3 regions of the Nonomuraea sp. NPDC050478 genome follow, and region 1 is predicted to be linked to each of the others. Evidence: riboswitches for the same ligand, from Rfam matches in the RefSeq annotation. Region 1 holds a riboswitch; each other region holds the start of a gene.
The links. Region 1 has a riboswitch for cyclic di-AMP ahead of ACIBF7_RS13465 (C40 family peptidase). Riboswitches for the same ligand answer to the same signal wherever they lie in the genome.

Region 1 (3,263 bases):
TTCAGCGCGCCGGGGGAGATCGCCGACGACCTGATCCGCCAGCTGGTACGCGCCGAGCCGCCGGGCCGCGCCATGGCCGTGGTCTCCTCCGACCGGGAGGTGGCCGAATCCGTCCGGCGCATGGGAGCCAGACCCGTTCCGTCTGCTTTGCTGCTGCGCAGGCTCGGCCGCGCCTAGATTACAAATCAGTGTTTGGGTGAGACCTCACCTTCCACTTCTGTACTATTTCGCCCCAGATGTATTCCCCCTGGGAGGCGAGCTGTGAGGTTGGGCCGGGCGCCACTGGCCGCGGGTCTCGTGATCGGGCTGATCACTCTCCCCACGGGAGGAGTGGCCGCCGACCCGCAACCGACGATCAGTCAGGCCAAGGCCAAGCTCGAGAAGCTCAACGACAAGGCCGACAAGGTCGTCGATCGCTACAACACGGCGACGGAGAACTACAAGGCCGCCAAGAAGCGCTACGACAAGCTCAACGCCGGCTACAAGCGGAAGCTCGCCACCGTCGCCGAGCTGCGGCAGCAGGTCGTCACGATGGCCGTCGACGGCTACAAGATGGGCCGCGACCTGACCTCGATGCCGACCATGGTGACCGCCGAGAACCCGGGTGACCTGCTCTACCAGATGGCGCTGACGGAGCGGCTGACCGCCGACCGCGCCGGCAGGCTGGCCGCCTTCGACCGGGAGAACCGCGGGCTCAAGATCGAGCGTGACAAGGCCCAGGGGGCTCTGGGCGAGGCCGACGAGGAGCGCGACAAGGTCAAGAAGGAGCGCTCCGAGATCGAGAAGCTGATCGCCCAGCAGAAGAAGCTGCTCGACCGCCTCGGCGCCTACCGCGTCGGCGACCCGAACAGCACCGGCGTCAAGTACACCGGACCCGCCTCGGGGAGCGCGGCGGCGGTGCTCAACTTCGCCTACGCGCAGATCGGCAAGCCCTACCAGTTCGGCGGCACCGGCCCCGGCGGCTGGGACTGCTCCGGCCTGACGCAGGCCTCGTGGCGCGCGGCCGGCGTCTCCCTGCCGCGTACGACGTGGCAGCAGTGGGCCTGGGGCGCGAGCCGGAGGGTGTCGCTGGACGCCCTGGAGCCCGGTGACCTCATCTTCAGCGAGGGGCTGGGCCACGTGAGCATCTATGCGGGAAACGGCAAGATCGTGCACGCGCCGCAGACCGGTGACGTGGTCAAGGTCGTCCCGCTCTCCGCGTACGGGCGCCGGCTCGTCGGCGCGGTACGCCCGTGAGCCGTTGAAACGTCTGTGACTGATGTGACAGAAGGGCTCTGACACATCGTCAGGGCGGCAAGTGTGAGTATGGTCACATCTGGGTAACGGGACTGGCTTGCCAGCAGGGATCCGCGGGTCTGACAGCGGGCTTGTCAGATCGTCATGTGCTGACCGTGCCTTTGCCAGCCCATGACTTCAGGCGTAGGTTCTGGCGTCGCGGCGGACACTCCATGCCCGCCGCCGGCCATCGCCGCCGCGCCGCCGGCGCCGCGACGTGGACGAACAAGAATCTGCCGGTCACCGCCGCATCTCCGGGAACCTTCACCCGGGTGGTGGCCTGCCGAATCCGTGCAGCCAGGAGGCACGGAGCCGGGGAACCATAGATCCCGTCATTTCAGGGCGGGATCAGGGGTGAATCGGCGCGGCGACGCGCCGTAGGGCGACTTCCAGGCCCGAATCCGTCAGCTAACCCGGTAGGCGTTCGTGGAAGACTCAAGGAGCAATCCTGTCTACCTCCCCTAAGAACCCCCGTCTGTCTCGCCTTGCCGTCAGCGGCGTGGCGCTCAGCATGACCGTGACGGCCGGAGGGCTGGCCCTCCACGTCCCGGCGGCGCAGGCGGACACGGTGATCGCCCCGGCCGGAGCTTCGGTGACGACGGTCGAGGCCGTCAAGACCACTGCTTCCAAGAAGGCGACTTCGAAGAAGGTCCTGTCCAAGAAGCAGGCGAAGGCGGCCCGGCAGAAGGTGAAGGCCCACAAGGCCGTCGCGGTGGCCAAGAAGCAGATCGGTGACCCGTACCGCTACGGGGCCACCGGGCCGCACGCCTTCGACTGCTCAGGTCTCGTCCAGTTCGCCTGGCGGAAGGCCGGGGTGAAGATCCCGCGCGTGACGAACAGCCAGTTCGCGGGCATCAGGAAGAAGGTCTCCTACAAGAACCTGAAGCCGGGTGACCTGATGTTCTTCCGCGGGCTCGGCCACGTGGGCATGTACATCGGCAAGGGCAAGATGGTGCACTCGCCGAGCTCGGGCAAGACGGTGCGCGTCGAGAAGCTGAACGGATGGCGCAAGTCGTCGTTCGCCGGCGCGGTACGCCCCGGTCTGTGACCGATCGCGAAGGCCCCGCCCCTGACTGGGGGCGGGGCCTTCGTGATGCGTGGGACGGGCGTCCCGCCGCTAGCATCGGACAGCATGTCCGGGATCGTGGGCCGTCGAGCGGTGGTGGCGGGGCTGGTCCTCGCCGTGGCCGCGGCCGGCGGGGCGGTGCCGGAGTCGTGGTCCGCCGGGGTGCCCGACGAGCTGGCCGGGGTGCGGGAGCTGTGGCGGGGCGAGCTGGGCGTCGCGCGCGGCGAGCGGGCGCTGGTCGCCGGGCAGCGGGCCGATCCCGGGCTGCTGGCCGATCTGGCGCGGCGGGCCGACGCGGCGGGGCGACGGGTGTCGGGCGTGCTGGGCCGGCCCGTGCGCCCGCTGGTGCTGGTGCCCGCGTCAGGAGAGCAGGCCGCGCGGCTGGCCGGCGTCGCCGACGTGCGCGGGCTGGCGGCGGTGGCCGACGGGCGGCGGGTGATCGTGGTGCCCGAGGGTTTCGCGCGGCTCAACCCGACCGGCAGGGACGTGGTGCTCGCCCATGAGCTCACGCACGTCGCCGCTGGCACCGACGGGCTGCCCGGCTGGCTGTACGAGGGATTCGCCGACTACGTGGCCTATCGGGACGCGGGGCTGGCGGTCACCGTGGCGGCGGCCGAACTGGCGGCCGAGGTGCGGGCGGGGCGGCTGCCGGACGAGCTGCCCGGGGCCGGTGACTTCGGCTCCCGGGGGGACGCGCTGGCGCGGGCGTACCAGGAGGCGTGGCTGGCGTGTCGGTTCCTGGCCGAGAGCGCGGGCGAGGGGACTCTGGTGAGGCTCTACCGTGATGCCCAGAGTGTCGGCACCGACCGGGCACTCGCCGCGCGGGGGCTCACGCTCGGCGGCCTGACCCGGGGGTGGCGCGCGTACATGCGGGACCAGCTGGGGTGAGAGGACGCGAAGTGGACGACGGCCACGACAGGAA
Region 2 (3,263 bases), on a different contig from region 1:
CGCTCGGCCTGGCGCAGCGCGCGGCGAACGCGTTCACGGACGCGCTGTGGTGGGTGCTGTTCGCCACCGGCGTGCTGACGCTGGCCCGGCTGCTGCTCCTGGTGGTGCTGGCCCGGGTGCACGCCCGGCGCTCCCGGGGTCCGGGACCGGCCCTGACCTGGGAACGGCCGCCGGGGGTGAGCGTGATCGTGCCCGCGTACAACGAAGAGGCGGGGATCGCCGCGACCGTGCGCTCGCTCGTCGCGACCGCGTACCCCGGGCCGGTGGAGGTGCTGGTGGTGGACGACGGTTCCACGGACCGCACCGCCGAGGCCGCCGCCGGGCCGCGGCTGCCGGGAGTACGGGTGATCAGGCAGGACAACGCCGGCAAGGCCGCCGCACTGAACACCGGCATCCGGCACGCGCGCCACGAGTTCCTCGTCATGGTCGACGGTGACACGGTGTTCGAGCCGGACACGATCGGGCATCTCGTGCGCCGGCTCGCCGACCCCCGCGTGGGCGCGGTGAGCGGCAACACCAAGGTCGGCAACCGGCGCGGGCTCATCGGCCGCTGGCAGCACGTCGAGTACGTGATCGGCTTCAACCTGGACCGGCGCGCGTTCGAGCTGCTCGACTGCATGCCGACGGTGCCGGGGGCGATCGGCGCGTTCCGGCGCGGCGCGCTGGTCGGGCTCGGCGGGGTGAGCACCGACACGCTGGCCGAGGACACCGACCTGACGATGGCGCTGTGCCGGGCGGGCTGGCGGGTGGTGTACGAGGAGCGGGCGCTGGCGTGGACGGAGGCGCCCGCGACCCTGGGGCAGCTGTGGCGGCAGCGCTACCGCTGGTGCTACGGCACGATGCAGGCGATGTGGAAGCACCGCCGCGCGCTGGCCGAGCCGGGTCCGTTCGGCCGCCGCTGCCTGGGTTACCTGGCGCTGTTCCACGTGCTGCTGCCGCTGCTGGCGCCGGTGGTGGACCTGATGGCCGTCTACCACACGGCGGTCGGCGACCCGCTGCCGGCGGTGGCGGTGTGGGCTGGGTTCGTGGTGGTGCAGGCGGCGGCGGGCTGGTACGCGCTGCGGCTGGACCGGGAGCGGGTGTCGGCGCTGTGGGTGCTGCCGCTGCAGCAGTTGGTGTACCGGCAGCTGATGTATCTGGTGGTGTTCCAGTCGGTGGCGACCGCGCTGCTCGGGGTGCGGCTGCGCTGGCACACGGTGCGCAGGCAGGGCACTTTCGCGGCGCCGTGACGGCACCGGCGGGAGATTTTACCCGGAGGCCGGATTCCCTTACGTACAAGGGGTTTCGGGGGTGTTACCCCGGGTCCGAACCTCCAAACCGGATATGTCATACTTGCAATATTTTTGTCTGCATATATACCTTTTGCGTATTCGCGGTGATACCTCAACTCTGTTGCCGCATCGATTGACCGGACCGTGCGCTGTCCTGACGGTGTCCCCCTCACGCCAGGGCAGCGCACGGCCGCCGAATCCGCGTCTCGCGGAGCCGGGGACCCACTTCCTGGGGTGAATCGGACGCCAGCGTCCGTAGGGGACTTCCAACTCCGAACCCGTCAGCTAACCCGGTAGGCGGCATGGAAGCAAGGAGTCATTTCCTCATGCCCAAGCCTCGGCTTGCCGCTGCGCTGAAGTACCGTCCCAGCAACCGTCTCAAGTACGCCTTCGCCGGCGCGCTGCTGGCGGGGACCACCGCCGTCGCCAGCGTGACCGGCACCGCCATCGCCGCCACCGGCGGCGCCGCCGCCCCCGTCGAGCCGAACCCGGCCATCGCCCAGCAGCAGGCGGCCCAGCTCACGTACGGCCAGGACGTGTCGAACTACCAGCCCGACCACGACTGGGAGGCCAGCCCGGCCGAGTTCGGCATCATCAAGGCCACCGAGGGCACCGGCTTCACCGACAAGACCTTCGCCCGGCACTGGCAGGAGCTGGACAAGAAGGGCATCGTGCGCGGCGCTTACCACTACGCGCACCCGCGCAACAACCCGATCGCCGAGGCCGAGCACTTCCTCTCGGTGGTGAACTCCCAGCCCGCCAAGCCCGGCGACCTGCTGGTGCTGGACCTGGAGACGACCAACGGCAGGTCCGTCTCCGAGGTGAACGCCTGGGCCAAGGCCTGGCTGTCGCACGTCAAGGCCAAGACCGGCGTCACGCCGCTGTTCTACAGCGGCTGGCACTTCGCCGACACCTACGGCGCGGGACTGTCGGAGTACCCGCTCTGGGTGGCCCACTACAGCAAGCCCAAGGGCGAGATCACCCCGCCGGCGGACTGGAAGTCGTGGACCATCCACCAGTACTCCGACAAGCCGATCGACCACAACGTCTCCGCCCTGACCCCCGACCAGCTCCGCAGCCTGGGCCGTCCGGCCTGACCCGCTCTGTGACGCCTCCCGCGAGGGAGGCGTCACAGTCGTCTCAGCCCTGGTGGATCCTGAGCCCACGCTCCTCCATGCGCCGCAGCAGCTCGGCCGGGCCCACCGCCGTCTCCGGCAGCAGGTAGAACTCCTCCAGGATCGGCCCCGCGTCATCGGGTGCGGCGGCGTCCCAGATCACCTCGTCACCCGGCGCCGTGACCTCGAAGGTGAAGAACGCGCAGCACGCCTTCTCCCGCGCGGCGAGATCCCGTACCCACTCCTCGACCCCGTCACCGGCGCGGAACCGGAACCGGATGCCCCCGGCGGTCCGCTCGCGTCCGGTGAGCGCCTCGCCGAACAGCCGCCGGTACTCGGCCAGCCGTTCCTCGGGAGTGTCGCGGGCGGTGGTCATGTCGCAGACGATCGGTGGGGTGTCCATGATGTGCTCTCCTTCCGTCACTTCCGGAGCGTAGAGTCTGGACCTAGGTTCAGAGTCAAGAGGAGAACGGTGTGAAGATCGGCGAGGTGGCCCGCGAGGCCCGGGTCAGCGTGGACACGGTCCGCTTCTACGAGCGCCGCGGCGTGCTGCCGGCGGCGGGGCGCAGACCGTCGGGCTACCGGGTGTTCGACGCGTCGGCGGTGTCCAGGATCCGCGCCGCCAAGGCCCTGCAGGAGCTGGGTTTCACGCTGGACGAGGTGGCCGGCGCCCTGCGCTCCCACGACGCGGGCGGCGCGACCTGCGCGAGCGAGCGGTGGCGGCTGGAAGCGGTGGTGGAGCGCATCGACGCCAGGATCGCCGAGCTGGCCCGGGCCCGCGACCTCGCCGCCCGGAGCCTCGCCGACTGCCGTTCCGGCGACTGCCGCTTCCCGACCGGCCTGTCCTTCTAGCGCGAGACCTCGCCGGCCTCGGCCA
Region 3 (3,263 bases), on a different contig from region 1:
AAGTGCTTGACCAGCCGCCCGGCGAGCTCGCCGCCTTCGCGCACCGGCCAGCGGGCGATCCCGTCGTCGTGCCGTACCGCTCGCGTGCCCGCCCCGCCGGCGGCCGAGCACGCCGCGTACGCGTCCGCGCCGAAGAGCGTGCGGCCCGTGGCCGCGCAGGCCGCCGCCATCGACGGCTCGTTGAGCACGACGCCCAGGCCGGGGGCGTAGATCTGGGTGGTGGCCGTGCCGAGATCGATCGCGAGATCCCGGCCGAGGAACGCGAGCGGGCTCACCGCCGCGGCTCCGGGGGGTAGAGCTGCATGTCCGTGGTGTTTCCTGGATCGGGTCAAGGCAACACCAAGTCGCCGGCGCGCGTCCCGCCGATGATCCCGGTTATGCGCTGTCAAGGCCTGCGTGCGAAGCTGGAGGCTGTACGCACATCAGGAGGCCCTCATGGCGGAAACCCCGGAGCCGGAAGTCGACGAGACTCCCGAGGACGAGATGAAGCGCAAGTTCCGTGAGGCACTGGAGCGCAAGCGCGGCCAGCAGGCGGGATCTGGCGGCGGTGGTAGGGGAGCCGACCACTCCAAGATCCACGGAACTCACGGCCCGGCTGCCGGCAAGCGGTCCTTCAGGCGCAAGAGCGGCGGCTGAATCTGGGTGTTCAAGGGGGTACGGCATGCCGTACCCCCTTTTTCTAGGTAGATCTTCGCCCGAATCATGGGCTTACCTTTGCGTTTGTCCGATTTGCTCGCTAGATTGGTCGGCGTTACCAGGCAGTGACCTTGGCTCTTCACCAGGAAGAGGCGGCTGCCTGGCGCCGAATCCCGCTCCCCCGCGGGAACCGGGGACCCACCTTCTGGGGTGAATCCGGCCCATGCGGCCGGTAGGGCATCTCCACGTCCGAACCCGTCAGCTAACCCGGTAGGCGAGATGGAGAGGACGTTTTCCTGTGATGAATCACCGCGCCCGTCCCCCCTACCGCGGGATGTCATCGGCCGCCGATTGAGCGGCACCATTTCCTGATCTTCCTTTCGCGCTCCCACCGTAGCGTCCGTACGGCTTGATGCCCGGCTACGTCGTTCCGCGAGCGCATCTTTGCTGTTGCCTCACAAAGGACTTCTGTTTTTCATGTCTGTTCGTTTCAGCATGCGTTCCATCGCCGCGATCGTCGCCGCCGCCGGCACGCTGGCGCTCGGCTCCGGCGCCGCCGCTCACGCCGACACCGACAAGGGCACGGAGAAGATCCTGCTCAAGGGCGAGACCACGGCCTCCTACTTCTGGGACGACGGCTCCGGCCGCGCGGGTGACACCGGTCTGCCGGCCAGCGGCAAGCCCATGCAGAAAGGCATGGCCGCCAGCCCCAGCTGGCCGCTGCTGACCGAGGGCTACGTCGTCTACAAGGGCAAGAAGGCGCCGTTCTTCGTCGGCGACCGCGGCCCGGGCGTCCCGTCCAGCAAGGGCATCATGCTCGACCTGGACGGCAAGACCTTCGCCGACCTGACCGGCGGGACGTTCAACCCGCGCACGCTCATGGTGGACGGCAACGGCGGCAAGGGCCACATCGAGGTCGAGTACGTCATCACCAAGTGGGGTGACGGCCTGGGCCTGAAGAACCACCCGGTCGCCTTCTCCGAGGGCGCCTACAAGCGCATGGACCGCAACCCGGCCGCCCCGCCGGTCCTGGCCGGGGACAAGGCGGACGACAAGGCGGACGACAAGGACGAGAAGAAGGCCGTCGCCGGCCAGTCCGGCAGCAACAAGGCCGAGCCCGTGAAGACCAGCCCCGTGAAGGCCGACCCGGTGAACCTCGTGAAGGCCCCGGCCGAGCCGCAGCCCGCCGCCGGCGGCGCCGAGGCGGCCGCGGCCACCGAGCGGAGCAACGTGGCGGGAGCCGCCGTGGCCGGCGGCGTGATCCTCGTCGGCGGCGGCCTGGTGCTGGGCCGCGAGCGCATCCGCAAGCTCGTGCGCCGCTGACCTTTGCGTCACCACGATTAGAATGTCATTCTAGGGCCGTGACCTCGACCGCATCGGCTCATGGAATCGACATCGCGTACGAGAGCTTCGGCTCTCCCGACGGGCGCCCGCTCCTCCTGATCATGGGGCTGGGCGCCCAGCTCATTCACTGGGACGACGAGCTGTGCGAGCAGCTCGCCGAGCAGGGGCACCATGTCGTCAGGTTCGACAACCGCGACGCCGGGCTGTCCACCCACCTCCACGAGGCGGGCGCGCCCGCACCGGGCAAGCCGGCGCCCTACCTGCTGGACGACATGGCCGCGGACACCGCCGGGCTGATGGACGCCCTCGGCTGGCCGGCCGCGCACGTGATGGGCGCCTCGATGGGCGGCATGATCGCCCAGTCGCTCGCCATCCGGCACCCCGAGCGGGTGCTCACCCTCATCTCGATCATGTCGACCCCCGGTGGCGCGGTCGCCCCGCCGAGCGAGACCGCCCGATCGGTCCTGTTCGCCAAGCCGGTGACCACCCGGGAGGAGGCCATGACCCAGGCGCTGGCGACCTGGTCGGTCATCGGCTCCCCGGGGTACGAGCTCGACCGCGAGCGTGTCCAGCGGCTGGCCGGGCAGGCGTTCGACCGTGGCCACGACCCGGCGGGGTTCGCCCGGCAGCTCGCCGCCATCATGGCGTCGCCCGACCGGACCGAGGCCCTCACCCGGCTCAACGTCCCGGCACTGGTCGTCCACGGGGCCGACGACCAGCTCATCCCGCTCTCCGGCGGGCAGGCCACGGCGGCGGCCATCCCGGGCGCCGAGCTCAAGGTCTTCCCCGGCATGGGGCACGACCTCCCGCGGGCACTCTGGCCGGAACTCGTCGAGGCCGTCACCAAGCTCACCGCCGGTCACGCGGGCCCGGCCCGCTGATCCCGGGACCGTTGGAAGGGGCGCACCTCGCGAGGCGCCGGGAGGCTGCCGCTCGCGAGATGCGCCCCGGCGGCGGCACGCGCTCGCCGCGCCCGGACGCGTGCCGCCGGGTTCCCGGGGGAGGGGTCAGACCTCCAGCTTCTCCTCGATGCCCTTGAGATGGTGCCTGGCCAGGGCCAGGTTGGCCCGGCCGCGGTCCAGGGCCAGATAGAGGAACAGGCCCTTGCCGCCGCGCCCGGAGATCGGCCGGATGATGTGGTACTGGCCGCCGAGCGTGATGAGGATGTCCTCGATGGCGTCGTTGAGCCCGAGCGAGTCCATCGTCCGGAGCTTCGCCTTGACGACCTCGGTGTTGCCGGCCGCGGCGACCTGGAGGTCCAGGTCCTTGGACCCGCCCAGGGC

Region 2: another riboswitch for cyclic di-AMP. It lies ahead of ACIBF7_RS34230 (glycoside hydrolase family 25 protein); the one in region 1 lies ahead of ACIBF7_RS13465 (C40 family peptidase).
Region 3: another riboswitch for cyclic di-AMP. It lies ahead of ACIBF7_RS31090 (hypothetical protein); the one in region 1 lies ahead of ACIBF7_RS13465 (C40 family peptidase).

What each region holds. Positions count from the first base shown of each region.
Region 1 covers NZ_JBITHT010000002.1:1,174,077-1,177,339, reverse strand. The annotation lists gene ACIBF7_RS13475 (NYN domain-containing protein) at 1-177, shown strand, start outside; gene ACIBF7_RS13470 (NlpC/P60 family protein) at 262-1,236, shown strand; cyclic di-AMP (ydaO/yuaA leader) riboswitch at 1,547-1,713, shown strand; gene ACIBF7_RS13465 (C40 family peptidase) at 1,775-2,323, shown strand; gene ACIBF7_RS13460 (hypothetical protein) at 2,408-3,229, shown strand; gene ACIBF7_RS13455 (M48 family metallopeptidase) at 3,226-3,263, shown strand, end outside.
Region 2 covers NZ_JBITHT010000007.1:303,124-306,386, forward strand. The annotation lists gene ACIBF7_RS34225 (bifunctional polysaccharide deacetylase/glycosyltransferase family 2 protein) at 1-1,229, shown strand, start outside; cyclic di-AMP (ydaO/yuaA leader) riboswitch at 1,453-1,586, shown strand; gene ACIBF7_RS34230 (glycoside hydrolase family 25 protein) at 1,598-2,368, shown strand; gene ACIBF7_RS34235 (hypothetical protein) at 2,412-2,789, opposite strand; gene ACIBF7_RS34240 (MerR family transcriptional regulator) at 2,861-3,238, shown strand; gene ACIBF7_RS34245 (cupin domain-containing protein) at 3,235-3,263, opposite strand, start outside.
Region 3 covers NZ_JBITHT010000006.1:420,471-423,733, reverse strand. The annotation lists gene ACIBF7_RS31100 (rod shape-determining protein) at 1-275, opposite strand, end outside; gene ACIBF7_RS31095 (DUF5302 domain-containing protein) at 436-636, shown strand; cyclic di-AMP (ydaO/yuaA leader) riboswitch at 791-928, shown strand; gene ACIBF7_RS31090 (hypothetical protein) at 1,114-1,959, shown strand; gene ACIBF7_RS31085 (alpha/beta fold hydrolase) at 1,998-2,861, shown strand; gene ACIBF7_RS31080 (hypothetical protein) at 2,988-3,263, opposite strand, start outside.